3 regions of the Clostridium sediminicola genome follow, and region 3 is predicted to be linked to each of the others. Evidence: riboswitches for the same ligand, from Rfam matches in the RefSeq annotation. Region 3 holds a riboswitch; each other region holds the start of a gene.
The links. A riboswitch is a leader RNA that binds a small molecule or an ion and turns the genes downstream of it on or off. The one in region 3 is predicted to bind S-adenosylmethionine.
Positions count from the first base shown of each region.

Region 1: another riboswitch for S-adenosylmethionine. It lies ahead of ACQ3F0_RS08735 (methionine ABC transporter ATP-binding protein); the one in region 3 lies ahead of ACQ3F0_RS16160 (hypothetical protein).
Region 2: another riboswitch for S-adenosylmethionine. It lies ahead of ACQ3F0_RS22780 (O-acetylhomoserine aminocarboxypropyltransferase/cysteine synthase family protein); the one in region 3 lies ahead of ACQ3F0_RS16160 (hypothetical protein).

Region 1 covers NZ_BAABMF010000003.1:415,199-420,898, forward strand. The annotation lists gene ACQ3F0_RS08715 (DUF2726 domain-containing protein) at 1-52, opposite strand, end outside; gene ACQ3F0_RS08720 (DUF1292 domain-containing protein) at 257-604, opposite strand; gene ACQ3F0_RS08725 (MetQ/NlpA family ABC transporter substrate-binding protein) at 769-1,596, opposite strand; gene ACQ3F0_RS08730 (methionine ABC transporter permease) at 1,613-2,275, opposite strand; gene ACQ3F0_RS08735 (methionine ABC transporter ATP-binding protein) at 2,276-3,283, opposite strand; SAM riboswitch class I at 3,368-3,466, opposite strand; SAM riboswitch class I at 3,532-3,629, opposite strand; gene ACQ3F0_RS08740 (metal ABC transporter solute-binding protein, Zn/Mn family) at 3,694-4,596, opposite strand; gene glgB (1,4-alpha-glucan branching protein GlgB) at 4,593-5,700, opposite strand, start outside.
Region 2 covers NZ_BAABMF010000021.1:75,636-81,335, reverse strand. The annotation lists gene ACQ3F0_RS22795 (DUF554 domain-containing protein) at 1-297, shown strand, start outside; gene ACQ3F0_RS22790 (aminoacyl-histidine dipeptidase) at 596-2,053, opposite strand; gene metA (homoserine O-acetyltransferase MetA) at 2,116-3,033, opposite strand; gene ACQ3F0_RS22780 (O-acetylhomoserine aminocarboxypropyltransferase/cysteine synthase family protein) at 3,082-4,359, opposite strand; SAM riboswitch class I at 4,613-4,805, opposite strand; gene ACQ3F0_RS22775 (ferritin family protein) at 4,985-5,476, shown strand; gene ACQ3F0_RS22770 (sensor domain-containing diguanylate cyclase) at 5,502-5,700, opposite strand, start outside.
Region 3 covers NZ_BAABMF010000010.1:97,641-103,340, forward strand. The annotation lists partial or broken gene ACQ3F0_RS16145 (iron chelate uptake ABC transporter family permease subunit) at 1-714, shown strand, start outside; gene ACQ3F0_RS16150 (ATP-binding cassette domain-containing protein) at 905-1,132, shown strand; gene ACQ3F0_RS16155 (hypothetical protein) at 1,273-1,578, shown strand; SAM riboswitch class I at 1,925-2,036, shown strand; gene ACQ3F0_RS16160 (hypothetical protein) at 2,120-2,476, shown strand; gene ACQ3F0_RS16165 (DUF1292 domain-containing protein) at 2,595-2,930, opposite strand; gene ACQ3F0_RS16170 (DUF4317 domain-containing protein) at 3,045-4,418, opposite strand; gene ACQ3F0_RS16175 (ArsR/SmtB family transcription factor) at 4,841-5,191, shown strand; gene ACQ3F0_RS16180 (permease) at 5,207-5,700, shown strand, end outside.

The DNA of each region.
Region 1 (5,700 bases), on a different contig from region 3:
ATAACTGTTTTTTAGAAACATACATGTGCTTTTTATTGTTTATAAACATCATATCTATTCTCCTTTTTTATTATCAAAAAACTTTAATACATTATCAAACTTCAGTTAATATTATACCATATTTTTCTATATATTGGTATATTTTATATTTCGTGCTTCTGCTTACTATTAAATAAACTAATAAAAGACTGAAAATAGATTTTATAATTACAAATCTATTTCCAGTCCTTTTTAATTAGATATTCTAAATTTAATGTTATTTTTCTTTATTTGCTTCTTCAAACATTTCTTCATCCGCTTCTTCATCTACCATATCCCAAAAAGCATCACTAACTTTTTCAAATTCAGCATCATCTTCGATATTATTTAAAGCTACTTCTTCTCCATTTTCTTCATATCGGTATAATAAAACATCTTCTTCTTCCATAGGAAGCAATGCTATATATTCTCTCTCATCACAAGGGAAAATACCTACTACATTACATTTTAATTCTTTGTCATCGTCTAAAATTAAAGTCATTATTGACATGTCTTCACTTTCATGATTACAGTTACAGTCATGATCATGATTATGTTCGTTACAATTACAATTATGTTTATCCATTTTTAGTTCTCCTTTTGTTTAACTTAAATTAAACTTATTTTCTATTACAATGCTATTAAATCACGCCACGAAATAGTTTCTTTTCAACTGACTTCTTGGCTTAATCATTACTATATTAGTTGATATATCTATAAATTGCAATAGGCAAATAAAATTTTCTTTATTTAATTAAACGCTGGAATTATTGCTCCCTTATATTCTTTAGTAATAAAATCCTTAACTTCTTCAGAATTTATAGCATTTATCAATTCTATTATTTCTTCCTTATCTTTATTATCAGGTCTTGTTGTAACTATATTAGCATAAGGAGAATCAGCATCTTCTATAAAAATTGCGTCTTTTGTTGGATTTAAGTCTGCTTCTAATGCAAAGTTTGTGTTTATTATTGCAAAATCCACATCTATAAGAACTCTTGGTAATTGAGCAGCCTCTAACTCTTCAAACTGCAAATTCTTAGGATTTTCTATAACATCAAGTGGTGTTTGAGTAAGTCCATTTTCATCTTTTAATTTTATTAAACCTTGTTTTTGTAAAAGTAGTAATGCTCTCCCCTCGTTAGTTGCATCATTTGGTATTGCTATTATTGCATTATCTTTTATTTCATCTTTTGATTTAATATTTTGCGAATATGCTCCTAAAGGTTCTACATGAACTTTTGCAACTGAAACTAATTCTACATTATTACTCTTTGAAAATTCATCCATGTATGGCACATGTTGAAAGAAGTTTGCATCTAGTTCTTTATCATTTAATGCCATATTTGGTGTTACGTAATCTGTGAATTCTTTTATTTCTAATTCTATTCCTTTTTCCTCTAGCAAAGGTTTTACTACATTAAGGATTTCTACATGTGGCACAGGTGTTGCACCAATAACTATTTTTTTCTTTTCGCTTCCGCTTGCTTGTTGCCCCTTATCACTTTTAGATGAACAGCCTCCCAATACTAAAGTAAAAACTAATAAAATAATTAATAATAATCCTGATTTTTTCATTATAAATACCCCCTATTTATCTTTTATCTATTCGTTTTGCTATAAAATTCCCTGTACTTTGAATGATTTGAACAAAAATTATCAATATAATTATAGTTCCTATCAATACATCAGTTCTAAATCTTTGATAACCGTATCTTATTGCTAAATCTCCTAGACCACCTCCTCCAATGGCTCCTGCCATAGCAGAATATCCAAGTAAATTTATAATTGTAAGTGTCAACCCTAAAATTAAGGATGGCATTGCTTCTGGAATTAATACTTTAAATATTATTTCTTTATTTGTTGCTCCCATGGATAAAGATGCTTCTATTATCCCCCATGGCACTTCTTTTAAGGAGGATTCAACTATTCTTGCAACAAAAGGCGTTGCTGCTATAGACAAAGGAACAATTGCTGCTGTAGAACCAATTGCAGTACCCACTATCAATCTTGACAGTGGAAATATAGTTATTATTAAAATTATAAAAGGTAGAGATCTCATTACATTTATGATGTATCCTAAAAATCCATTTACTTTCTTATGTTCCCATATATGATTTTTTTCTGTAATCACAAGTATTACTCCTAAAGGCAATCCTAATACAAGAGAAAATACTGTAGAGAAAAATACCATATATATAGTGTCAAATAGTGATGGTAATATTAAATTAAATAAATTAACAATATTGTATAACAATTAAATCACCTCAACCTTCAAATTATTCATATTTAAATACTTTATTGAAGATAGAACATCTTTTTCTTGTCCAGAAATTTTTACTACAAGATGTCCTAAATTAGTATCTTGGATATTTTCAATATTTCCAGCTAATATATTTACATCAACATCATGTTTTTTTACCATATTGGAAATAATCGGTTCTTCGGATCTATTTCCCAAAAAAGATATTTTTAGTACATTTTCATAAATCTCCTTATTTTTGATTAGAATCTCTTTAGGAACATAGAGAATATCATCCTCTAGAAAACTTTTTAAAGTTTCAGTTTTAGGATTTGAAAATACTTCTATAACGCTACCGGCTTCTACTATTTGTCCATTTTCCATTACTGCAACCTTGTTACATATATTTTTAATAACATTCATCTCGTGTGTAATAACAATAATTGTTATACTAAATCTTTTGTTTATACTTTTAAGAAGATTCAATATAGATTGTGTAGTATTGGGGTCAAGTGCCGAAGTAGCCTCATCACACAAAATTATTTTCGGATCATTTGCTAGTGCTCTAGCTATACCAACTCTTTGTTTTTGTCCACCTGATAATTGGGAAGGATATACATCTTTTTTATCAAAAAGATCTACGACTTCCAAAAGTTCTTTTACTTTTTTATCTATCTCTGTTTTTTTTAGCCCAGATATTTTTAAAGGAAAAGCAATGTTTTCATAAACTGTGGAATTCATTAACAGATTAAAATTCTGAAATATCATCCCAATTTTTTTTCTTGTTTCTCTTAACTCCTTTGGATTTAGCTTTGTTATATCTTTTTCATTTATTAATATCTCTCCACTTGTAGGTTTTTCTAGCATATTAATGCATCTAACAAGTGATGATTTTCCCGCACCACTTAGCCCTATAATTCCATATATATCTCCATCTTCAATTTTCAAGCTCACATTTTTTACGGCATCCAATGTACTGGTTTTGGATATATATGTTTTACATAAATTCTTAATTTCTATCAATCCATTCTCCCCCTTGATTATCATGTTACTTTTTACATTAAAACAAAAGACCTCTTTCATACCGAAAGAAGTCAATATATCTTAACATTATCTCTCAGCAAATGCTGTAGGACTTGGCACCATTACAAAAATGCTGGTTGCCGGGCTTCACAGGGCCTATCCCTCCACCTCTCTTGATAATTTTATTATTTAATTTTTGAACAATAAAAAACTTCTTTCATTTCACCGAAAGAAGTTGGATTCAAATCACATTATCTCTCAGCAAATGCTGTAGGACTTGGCACCGTTGCAAAATGCTGGTTGCCGGGCTTCACAGGGCCTATCCCTCCACCTCTCTTGATAATTAATATTCAATTTAAGTACATAGAGTATTATATTAAACATAAAACAAAATGTCAACATTTAATTTATTATTGGAGCACTTCTCTAAATTTATTTTTTATTTCTTCTAAATTTCCCAAATAATTTTTTGCTAAAGGAGCTACTTTAACTGTTACTCCCCCAATTTCTTCAGCAATAGTTTCTGCTTGTTTACTATCAAATTCTTCTTGGTAAAAAACAACTTTTATCTTCTCTTTTTTTGCAAAATCAATAACTTCTTGTATTTTCCTAACAGTAGACTCCTTACCATCATCTTCTATTGCAATCATATTTAACCCGTAATCTTTTGCGAAATATCCAAAAGATGGATGATAAATAATAAATGAGTTGTTCTTTATATTATTTAATGATTCTCGTATTTCTTCGTCTATTTTTTTGATTTTAGCTATATATTCTTCAGAATTTTTAATATAAGAATTTTTATTATTGGAATCTACTTTAATTAACTCATCTCTTATACATTCTATCATAAGTATAACTCTTTTAGGTGATAGCCATATATGAGGGTCTTTAGCACTATGTTCTACACTTTGGAAATATAGATGAGGATAAACCTCCTCAACTTTGTTATCTAGTGAAATTATCAATATGTCTTTATTAAAGTCTCTGATACTAGGCAAAATATTAACTTCTTCAGTTGATACTCCAATAGAAAAATACATTTTAGCTTCACTTAATTTAGCCATTTGTTTAGGTGTTGGCTGGTAATTTGCTGGACTATATCCAGGAGGAATCATAGTGATAATATTTACATTATCACCTGCCACAGCCCTAACAAATGTTTCTTCTGGTACAATAGAAACTGCAACTGTAATTTTTTCTTCATTACTAACTTTTTTATTAGATTTATTTGATGTACTCTCTTTACAACCACTTAAACTAATCACAATAGTAATTATAATTAAGAATATTATATTCTTAACCTGCTTCATATCTTTTCTCCTTCTAATATTAAACTTTTAACTTTTTCTTTCTTCTGTTTAGGTTTTAGGACCAACATAGCCAAAGGTGGAATTTTTGTTTTTATATGATATGGTTGATTATTCCATTTTTCTTGGTTTGCTTTCATAATGCCCTCATTTATTTGCCCTGATCCATTATAATCGTCTTCGTCACTATTGAAAATTTCTACATATTCAATATTTTCTGGAACCCCAACCTTATAATCGTAGTAAACAACAGGAGTAAAATTACATATAAATATTAGATAATTACTATCTGTTTTACCCTTCCTAATAAAAGATATAATACTTTGTTCATAATTTGAATGGTCTATCCATTCAAACCCATCATATCCATGGTCTTTTTCCCAAAAAGCACTTTCTTTCTTATAAAGCATATTTAACTCTTTAACATAGTGTTGTAGTTTTTTATGTGGAGGATATAAAAGTAAAAACCAATCCAGCTGTTGGTCAAAATTCCATTCTATGAATTGACCAATCTCTCCACCCATAAATAACAATTTTTTTCCTGGATGACCCATCATATAACCATAAAATAATCTTAAATTCGCAAATTTCTGCCAATAATCTCCTGGCATCTTATCTAAAAGAGATTTTTTTCCATGAACTACTTCATCATGGGATAGTGGCAAAACGAAATTTTCTGAAAAAGCATAGAGTAATGAAAATGTTATTTTATCATGATGCCATTTTTTATATATGGGATCTAGTTGCATATATTTTAACATATCATTCATCCATCCCATATTCCATTTGTAATTAAACCCCATTCCCCCTATATATGTAGGAGCTGTAAGCATTGGCCAAGTGCTTGAATCTTCCGCTATTACCAAAGGATTCTTGACATACTTAAATATTGCTTCATTAAGTTTTTTAAGAAAATCTACAGCTTCAATCTTCTCATCTCCACCATATTTATTTTTTATTTTTAAATCAGATTTCATTCCATAAGTTAAATATAACATATTAGCGACTGCATCTACTCTTATTCCATCAATATGATACTCTTTAAACCAAAAAATAGCATTTGATATTAAATAACTATGTATTTCTAACTTTTCAAAATCAAAGTTT
Region 2 (5,700 bases), on a different contig from region 3:
TATGCTAAATCAGTATTAGATGGAGTTTCATCAATTGTTTTTTCATCTTCAATGGGTCTAGGAGTTGTTTTTTCAGCTATTCCCGTACTTATATATCAAGGTTTTATAACTTTAACAGCTTCATTAATTAAAGATATTCTGGTACCTTCAGTTGTTACAGAAATGTCTGCAGTAGGCGGTTTGTTGATTCTTGCTTTAGGTTTAAATATGCTAGAAGTGAAAAAAATAAAAGTAGGAAATATGTTGCCGGCAGTATTTATCCCACTTTTTTATTATATAATAACTTTATTGGTATAAATTATAAATTACGAAGCAAGCTTCGAAATTTATAGTGACAAGTTACAAGTGATAAGTGACAAGTTGTAGATACCTTTCGCAAGCGAAAGCTTTTAATTAAACAAAAGATAAAAAGAATCCTTTTGGGTAGCAAAAGTACAGTTTCCATCATCGAAGATGATAAAAGCTTAGTTTAAAGATTTTCTGTAAGAAAATTATCATCAACTTGTCACTTGTAACTTATCACTTGTCACTGTTTTAGTTCCTCTTTTATTTCAACTACGAAGTAATTTCTTTCTGTTATTAGTCTTATATTTCCTTACTTTATTTCCTTAAGTACATTCAAAAGGTATTCCCACATTCTTTTCGTAGAAGAAATGCTTAGTTTTTCTTCTGGTGTATGAACATCAAACATATTTGGTCCAAAGGAAATCATATCTATGTCACCAAGTTTTTCTTTCAATAGCCCACATTCTAAGCCAGCGTGAATTGCTGTTATTTTTGGTTTACTTCCATACATTTCTTCATAAACTTTCACAAACAAATCTCTTATTTTAGATTCTTTTTTAAATTGCCACTCAGGGTATGAAGACATTAATGTTTGTTCTGCCCCGTTTGTCTTTGCAACTACTTCTATCCTATTCGTAATTTCATCTTTTAGAGTAGCTACTGAACTTCGTGCAGCACTTTCAAAATAAACATAGCCTTCCTCTGTTTTTACCACACCTAAATTAGTTGAGCTTTGTACTAAACCTTCAATATCATTACTCATAGTTTGAACCCCTTGAGGAATGGACATAAGTATATTTATAACTCTATCACTAGTCTCTCTATTAAATATTTTTGTAGGATTAGTTTCTTCATTTAATATCTCTAATACTACATCATCATCTATTCCTTTAAGTTCATTTTTAAATATTTCATTCCACTTACCAACTAAATCATTTAGCTTTTCAAATTCATCATACTTGGTTATTAAACTTACTTCAGCATCTCTTGAGATAGCATTCATTTTTGCTCCTGCTTTTATTTCATAAATATATACTTCTATTTCCTTGGAAATATCAAAAAGGACTCTACCAATTAATTTCGAAGCTGCCCCTCTCCCTTTGATTATTTCCATCCCTGAATGTCCGCCTTTTAACCCTTTTAATTTTAAAGTTACTGCCTTAAAACCCTTTTGATTATCATTCCATTTTATTGGAAGTTTTACTATGCTTCTAACTCCACCAGCACAACTTGTAAGAAGTTCGCCTTCTTCTTCTGAATCCATATTTATTAATATTTTACCATCTAACATATGTCCATCTAAATTTGCTGCTCCACCCATTCCTGTTTCTTCTTCTATTGTAATTAATGCTTCTATAGGGGGATGTTCTATATTGTTACTTGAAAGTATTGCTAGTGCATAAGCAACAGCAATTCCATTATCAGCACCTAATGTTGTACCTGTAGCCTTGATAAAATCTCCATCAATTCTTAGTTTCAAAGGATCTTTTAAAAAATCGTGGTCTATATCTTCTCTTTTTTCACAAACCATATCCATATGCCCTTGAAGGATTACCGTTGGAGCAGTTTCATATTTTTTTGTTCCTGGTTTTTTGATTATCACATTGTTAACTATGTCCTGGATATACTCAAGATTATTATCTTTAGCAAATTTAACAAGATAATCAGATACTCCTTTTTCATTCCCAGATCCTCTTGGGATTTCGCTCATTTCTTCAAAATAATAAAAAACTTCTTTTGGATTTAATTCTGATAATATTTTATTCACTAAAACCCTTCCTTTCAATTTCTATAAAATAAGGATACCCAAAAATAGGTATCCTGTCAAAATCATTTTATTTCATTTATATTATATGGTGTTATTTGATATACGTAATAATTTAACCAATTTCTAAATAGAAGATTTGCCCCACTTTTCCAAGAAACAATTGGTTCTTTGCTTGGATCATCATCTTCAAAATAATTCAATGGTACTTTTATATCGTGTCCCCTTTTTAAATCTCTTTCATACTCTCCCTTTAGAGTATATTTGTCATACTCAGAATGACCTGTTACAAAAATTTGTTTACCGTCTTTAGACATTACTATATATACTCCAGCTTCTTTTGATTCAGCAATTAGCTCTAAATCTGGATGATTTATAATATCTTCTCTCAAAATTCCAGTATGTCTAGAATGAGGTGCATAAAATATATCATCAAATCCTCTCACCAATTCAATATTTATACTATTAATCTTGTGTCTAAATACACCAAACATTTTATCTTTTAACAAATGTTTATCTACTCCATAATGATAATATAATCCAGCTTGAGCTCCCCAGCATATGTGAAAAGTGGATGTTACATTATGTTTTGAAAACTCCATAATTTCTTTTAATTCTTCCCAATAATCTACATCTTCAAATGCCATTTTTTCAACAGGTGCTCCTGTTATGATCATTCCGTCGAATTTTTCATCCTTCACTTCATCAAAGGTTTTATAAAATGTTCTTAAATGTTCATTAGATGTATTTACAGATTTATAAGTTCTGGTCTTAAGCAAGACCATTTCTATTTGTAATGCAGTATTTCCTATTAACCTAACTAGTTGAGTTTCTGTTTCAATTTTTGTAGGCATTAAATTCAGTATCAAGATTTTAAGAGGTCTTATATCTTGATGAACTGCTCTTTCCTTTGTCATAACAAATATATTTTCTTTTTTTAGTGTATCTATTGCAGGTAAGTGTTTTGGTACAACAATTGACATATAAACAATCCCTTTCCTTAATAGCTAATTACTTATTATCCGTTGTATTTAGCTATTTCTAAGTGCTTGATCGAAATCTTCAATTAAATCATCTATATCTTCAATACCTACAGATACCCTTATTAAATCTGGTAATACACCTGCTGCTATTTGTTGCTCTTCTGTTAATTGTCTATGCGTTGTACTCGCTGGATGAAGTACTGATGTTCTAGCATCTCCTAAATGTATAACAAGTGCTGCTACTTTTAGATTTCGAGTGAATTCCTTAGCAGCCTCTATGCCACCTTTTATACCAAAAGTCATTATTCCACTTGCCCCAAGTGGTAGATACTTCTCCGCTAATTCATTACTTTTATGACTTTTTAGTTTTGGATAACTAGCCCAATTTACTTTTGGATGATTTTCTAAGAAAGAAGCAAGTTTCAAAGCATTTTCACTATGTCTTTCCATTCTAAGATGAAGAGTTTCCAATCCATTATGCATAATAAATGCATTAAACGGACTCAAACAGCATCCTAAATCTCTCAAAAGCTGTACCCTTGCTTTTGTAATAAATGCAGCTGCCCCAAATGTCTCTGCATATTTCACCCCATGATAACTAGGGTCTGGCTGAGTTAATTCTGGATATTTCCCATTATCCCAGTCAAAGTTTCCACCATCAACAATAATTCCACCTAAACTTGTAGCATGCCCATCAATATATTTTGTTGCTGAATGCACAACTATATTTGCCCCATGTTTCAATGGATTACATAAATAAGGAGTGGCTAATGTGTTATCAACTATAAATGGTACCTTCATTGTTTCTGCTACCTTAGCAAATTTATCAAAATCTAAAACATTAAGTCCAGGATTTCCTATTGTTTCTCCAAATATGGCTCTTGTATTATCTTTAACTTTGCTAGCTATTTCATCATAGCTAGCATCTGGATTGACAAATGTAACTTCTATTCCTAATTTCTTAAGGGTAGATGCTAATAAATTCGTAGTTCCACCATAAATTGTCGATGCAGCAACAATATGTTGTCCTGCTTGACATATATTAAGGAAAGTAACTAATGATGCAGATTGCCCCGATGATACTGCAAGTGCTCCTACTCCACCTTCTAGTAAATTAACTTTCTCCTCTAATGCCCCCACAGTAGGATTACTGATTCTTGAATACATATGTCCCTCTCTTTTTAAGTCAAATAAATCAGCTACCTCATCAGGATCAGAATATTTATAAGTTGTACTTTGATAAATTGGTAAAACTCTTGGCTCACCAGATTTCGGATCATAATTCCCTTGTATACAAATAGTCCCTTTTCTAAATTCCTTTTGCATAATAAAGCCCCCTTTTTTATTAGTTAACAGTTTACAGTACTCAGTTATGCACACCTTTCACTTACGTGAAAGCTTTTAATTTAATAAACTCTCATTAACTGCTAACTGTGCATTGTGCACTAAATATATCTATATCTATATCTACATAGTAGTATATCTTTATTTATACACACCATACACTTTATAATAAAAAAACCACTTCTCTGATAAGAAGTGGTAGATTATACAGTATTATTGTATCTCTCTTTACCTCTTCTCATCTCTCAGGATTATTCCTGTAAGAATTAGCACAATTCCAATTTTATATCTTTCAATTCAACTATTGATTTATACCCAGTCAGAACTCGTTAGTGCATAAATCAAGTCCCTCAATAGAATCTCTTAATATAACAATTGGCTGTTGCCGGGTTTCATTGGGCTCATCCCTCCACCACTCTTGATAAGAATATAGTTTTTTATTTAAAAACTATTTTACATCTATTTTTCAAAAATTTCAAGTTTTTTTTTGCAAAATTGCAAAAATTATTTTTACTCATCAAAATATTTATTTTTATAGTATCATCCTAGCTGTTTAGGAAAAAATAATATTACATTCTTTAAAATTTACTTCAAAGAGGGGCTTTATGTGAAAAATGATGAATTAAAGGTTATAAAAAAAGCAATTATCCATGAAATTGAAGGTTATGAATTTTATAAATTAGCTTCTGAAAAAGCTGACAGTTTAGATACAAAAAATGCATTTATAGAGTTAGCAGACGAAGAATTGACTCATATTGAATGGTTGAAGAAACTTTTTAATAATATTGATTCAGATAAAAGCCATAAATTTGATTTAGCTTTTATAGAAAGCCCAGAATCCGCTAATGTCTATGATTGGTCAAACCTTGATAGAAGAGATGCAGCCCTTGCTGTTTCAGTATTTGGGATTGCTATTCAAATGGAAAGAACATCTATTGATTTTTATGAGAATGCTGCTAAAAATTCATCTGTAGAAAAAGCAAAAGAGTTATACCTTATATTAGCTAATTGGGAAAAAGCACATTTAGAGCATTTTAGCGAAAGATATGAAGAATTAAGAGAAGCTTGGTGGTCTAAACAAAATTTTGCACCTTATTAGAAAATGCGAAAAATATTCGCATTTTCTAATCTCCATATAGCATTTCAATTCTATCCCCGCCGTTATCTTTAGCTTCTTCCATAAATTCATAACATTTATTGATAATTTGATCAGGCATATCTCCAGTAGATTCCATTATAGCTACACTAATAGTTATTGATAATTCTACATCTTCAAATTGGTATTCCCTTATTACTTTTCTTATTTTTTCTGCATATTCACTG
Region 3 (5,700 bases):
ACTTCTGGTACAATCATGGCTAATGAAGTAATAAAGTTAGTAGGCGGCGTTAACGTTTGTGAAAAAATACTTAATAAAGCATGGGGACGTGTTTTTGCAGAAGTATTAATAGATGCAAACCCAGATTATATTATTTTCTTAGATTATGGTAGTACTCCTGTTGAAGATAAAAATGGTGGCGGCTGCGTGTACAAACTTTGTTATCTTTATGGCGAAAAATTCAGCGGGGATACGTACTGCGTCATTTTGGCTATGGGAAGTATTGCAACTGCCTCTTGGAATAATTTTATTTTGCCAACCATAGTTGTATTGATAGGTATGCTATATTTTATATTTGAAAGTAATATTCTTAATGCTTTATTGCTAGGAGAGGAAAATGCATTAAATTTAGGCGTTAATGTTAAAGAAGTTAGAAAAAAATATTTGGTAATCACGTCTTTAATAACAGGTATTCTTGTTTCTGTTACTGGAACTATTGGTTTTGTAGGTCTGGTAGTTCCGCATGTTGTTAGAATTATTGTCGGATCAGATAATAAAAGGGTTTTATTATGTTCTGCGATTATTGGTGCTGAATTTTTAATTTGGTGAGATGATATTGCTGGAACAGCAATGGGAGTTGAGGAACTGCCGATTGGAATTGTTACCTCTTTACTTGGAGGCCCATTTTTTATTTATATGATTTCTAAAAAGACATATGGTTTTGGAGAAAACTGATGAAAATAAAATTAGAAAATATACATTTTAAATATGATGAAAAAGAGATTTTAAATGATGTTTCAGCAAGTATAGATAATAATGAATTTGTGGGATAATTGGTCCCAATGGCTCTGGAAAATCTACACTACTATAGACAATATATAGGGTTATCAAGCCTAGTGTTAGTAGAATATATCTGGGTAATGATTTGTTAAGTGATGTATCTATTAAAGACGCTTCAAAGATGATTGGTGTAATGACCGAGTCAAGCAACATTCCATTTGATTTTACAGTAGAAGAAATTGCAATGATGGGAAGAATTCCTTGTCAAGATAGATTTCAACTTAAAAATAAAGAGGATAAGGAAATTGTATATCAAACTTTAAAAGATGTAGGAATTTTTTCTCTAAGGGAACACTCTTATAATATGATTTAGAAAGAGCACGTGGAGAAGCATATATTCATATATCAAGACTTCATTCACTAACAGGATTACCTAGAGGAGTAACATATTCAATTCATGCTGCGCCATCATCAAGTTTAGCATATACAAACTTTTTACTCTATTATTTAGGTATGGTACCAGAATCAATTTCTGTACAAGATGGTTTGATGAATGAATATAGAAATATTCTTGAGAGTTTATTAAACAATCACCATTTATCATATGCTCTTAAACAAGATGTCCTAGATTGCCCGGGACAAATACTATTATCAAATGGTAATACCATTAGTCAATGTTGTAGAGAGCATAAAACATTTAAGTCCATTGAGATTGATATTCCGAGTATGGGAAATATAGATGTCATCGCTAAAACTCATTTTGGCATAAAAGGTACTTTGTATTTGATAGAACAAATATTGAATCGTTTGCCATATTAATTTTTTAAAATCTGTATATTTACAAATAAGATTTTTAGATGTATAATGTTAATAATTAAATATTTAGAAATTTATTTATATTGAGTTAGGGTAGAGAATTGGCTCTGTAACCCTATACCAACCTGTCTATGGGCAAGGTGGTCCACCCAAAAAGGATAAAAAGATTTTAAACAAAAAAGTTTAATTAACCTTCTTATCCTATGGATAAGAAGGTTTTTATATTTTTAATTACAATTGAATAATGACATACTTTACGGGAACTTAATCTATTCAAGTCTAAAATCATAAGTTATAGCAGGTTTTAGATTTGCTTAGATTTATAGTTGAAGTGGTATGTTTATAGTTAAACTTATAAAGAGTAAGGGAGAGTTAAGGCTCTATGAACTTACAGCAACCTACTAGAAATAGTGTTGGTGCTAATGCCCACCATAGCCATTGTGGATATGGGACTATAAGCGAGAATAATAAAAAACTTCCTTATAGTATTTTCTATAGGAAGTTTTTTTGTATATATTAGAAAAATTAAAAGGAGCAGATAATAATGAATAATGTTAATACAGAAACAAGAAGGGTTATAGGAGGTAATTCTTTTACAGATTCTATTATAAGAACAAATTCAAATACTGAGGAGTATGTAAAATACGTAATTTCAATTATCAACAAAAAATTATTTAAAGATGAAAAAGTTATAACGTATAAGTTAAACCAAAAGACTGCATTGATTTATTGTAATAAAAAGAAGGTTATAGAAAATCTTTTTGAAGAAATTGAGACCTTTAGACAAAAGAGTATACTTACTTTTGATATGACTCTTCTTGAGTTGATTAAATTAAAAATTAATGATTTTGATGAAACTTCAAATTATTATAAAAGGGTTAATGGGATGATAAATAGCTAATTAGGTCCGGGATTTTAGTAGTAACCACAATTACGGCCACTAAATTCAAATGCACAATAAAAGAAGTGATATATTTGAAAATATATCACTTCTTTTATAAGAATTAACTTTTAAATTATTATTTTGATTCACTAGTTATTTGAAAAAAATATTCTTCTATTTTTTCATACTCTTCATCATCTTCTATATTATTCATCACCATTTCGTTACCTAATTCTTCATAAGTAAATAATAAAACCTCTTCTTCATCTACTGGTATTAATGCTATATAATCATTATCTTTATAAGAAAAAACTCCTACCACATTACACTCTAATTCAGTATTATCGTCCAATGGTATTGTTATTATAGGCATTGTTTCCTGTTCATGCTCGTGTCCACATCCACAACCACATCCACTTTCTGTTTTGAGTTCATTCCCGTTACAATTGCAATTACATTCATGGTTATCCATTTTTAATCCTCCGTTATTTTCAATTATATATGTTTAGTATTTTATAAAAGCAACCTTAAAAGGTTATTCATACATTTTAATTCATAAAATTTTAAATTGCAAGTAACCAATAATTTAAATCAAATCATCCAAGCCATTAACTGTAGTTTGTTCATTCTCATTAATAGGAATAACTATACATTTTTGGCCATCAATCATTTGAGATTTTATTTGAGGTATTTTTTCGGGTTTTACTTTAAGTATAACGTCATAACTAGAAGTAACCTTAATATCTTCTGCATTTGCATCCTGAACTTGCTCTAAATTAGTTTCTAAAGTTTCTTCTAAATCAGTTTCAGAAGCTTGTTCTAAAACCGGATTATCATCATTAACTTCTGTAGACAGGGGAGTTTCATTATCTATAGCAGTCTCTTTTTCTACTTGCTCAAGTTTAGTTTGAAGTATTTCTACTTGTTTGTGTAGGCGTTCTTCCTTTTTCCTTTGCACATTTGCCTTAAGTACCTTTGAGTCAATTAAACTCTCTGCTAAAGGAAGATCATCACCAAAGTTTTCTATATAGGATTTTTCAATCTTAGTAGTAATTTCTTCGGGAACTTCACTTTCTATTAAAAGGTTTTGTATATCTTTCTTTGTTAAGCTTATCGGTTCACGATCTGTATCATCATATATATCATTGTATTCATCTATCATATTATTTAAGTTATCTTGTATTTCCATAAAAATTTTATCAGCCTTCTTTTCGTCAGCACTAAAAGAATCTTTAATAATTGATTGGAATGTTTCTTTTTGTATAGTAGCAGTTTGCTTTGAATAACAACCTAAAGCATTTTCCATTAATTCAGTATGTGTATCTTTTGCATTTTTTGTATAATACATAATAGAGTTAACATCTGTACTACGATCAATAAAAGCAGGAAACACAAAGCCATTAGTTGGGGCACCAACTACCCAATCTCTAATACGTGCTTTTATTTTATTTTCTTCTTCATAGTATCTAAGACCAGGATCTGAAAGTGAAACAGGACATATTGCACATAACACATATTCATATACTTCTTCAGATTCATCTAGTTTTGCATTATCTTTGGTTTTAGTAATAACATCATAAGCATCATGAAAAATAAGTATTAAAAAATTACCAGTATAATCATAATTATCTATAATCGATTCATAAAAATCATCAAGAATAGCATCATCTTTTAATTTACTGTTTTTAAGCTGCATAAGAGAAATTTGCTTTTCATTTATAAGATCCTCATTAGTTGGAAAGTTAAGTTCTAAAATATTATTTCCAATAGTTCCAGATAAAACTTTTTTAGCAATTTCTAAGTATTTAAAGTATTCATCCTCATCTAAATTTAGGAAGGATTCTCTAAATTTTAAAATAACATGTTTTTCACCATTAACATAGCATCCGCACGTTTTAGTGAAGGTACAATGACCTTTTTTAAAACGTCTTTTTAACTCAAGTATATCTTTTTTTCTCATATATAAACCCCTTTATATCTAGTTCACAGTTCACAATGCACAGTTTACAGTTAAGGATGATTTTCTTTCAGAAAATCTTAAAATTTCAATTAAAAGCTTTCGATTTATCGAAAGGTATCCGTTACTGTAAACTGTAAACAGTCAACTGTTAACATCATTAAATAGTATATTATCACTATTAATTATAGTATTTTTTTTATATTAATTAAAGATTTTATTAGGTAAACTTATTGAAGGTGGCATGGAAATTTAATTTATTTGCAGTTTTTTTTGATTCTTGATTGTTATGAGCGTGGTTTAAAAAAAATCTGGAAAAATTACTATTTCTTCTTGACAAACTAAAATAAAAATACTATCATGTTTATATACTCATATGGGTATATAAACATGATAAATAACCAAGATGATGAAGGAGAGGTAATATGGATGAGTTGACGAACTTATTTAAGGTTTTGTCTGATGAGACAAGATTAAGAATCTTGATAATAATGTACCATAGAGAGTTATGCGTTTGTCAAATGCAAGGAATACTTGAAGAGTCACAACCTAAAATTTCAAAGCACTTAGCAAAACTTAGAGATATGGGATTTGTGAAAGATCAAAGAGAAGAGCAATATATAAACTATTACTTAAGTGATAATAAGATGTTAAGAGATATTCTTGAGGGTATCATCGAACAATCTGGTGATAATGAAAAAATCACTAAAGACTTAGAAAGATTAAAGGAAGCAGATATATTCAAAGAAATTAAAATAAGGGGACGTAAAAAGTAGGGAGGATTTTGTAACATGGTTTTTATTACTAGTATATTCGGGTGGTTAAATGATCAATTATTAAAAATGACTTGGCTACATAATTTAGTAAGGTTATTGGTTGAAAAAGTTTTTGGATTATCAATAGAGGATAATGTTGGTGGAAGTATACATTTTTTTATATATGATACAATAAAGATATTTATTTTATTATCTGTTCTTATTTTTGTGATTTCATATATTCAGAGTTATTTCCCTCCAGAGAGAACAAAAAAGTTGTTAGGTGGTATAAAGGGTATAAAAGGAAATATTTTAGGAGCATTACTAGGAACGATAACTCCATTTTGCAGCTGTTCTAGTATTCCCATATTTATAGGTTTTACTTCAGCAGGGTTACCTATTGGGATAACATTTTCTTTCTTAATATCTTCTCCATTGGTGGATTTAGCATCTTTTCTTTTATTAATGTCATTCTTTGGGGCTAAGATTGCAGGTGCTTATGTAATAGTTGGGTTAATACTTGCAGTCAT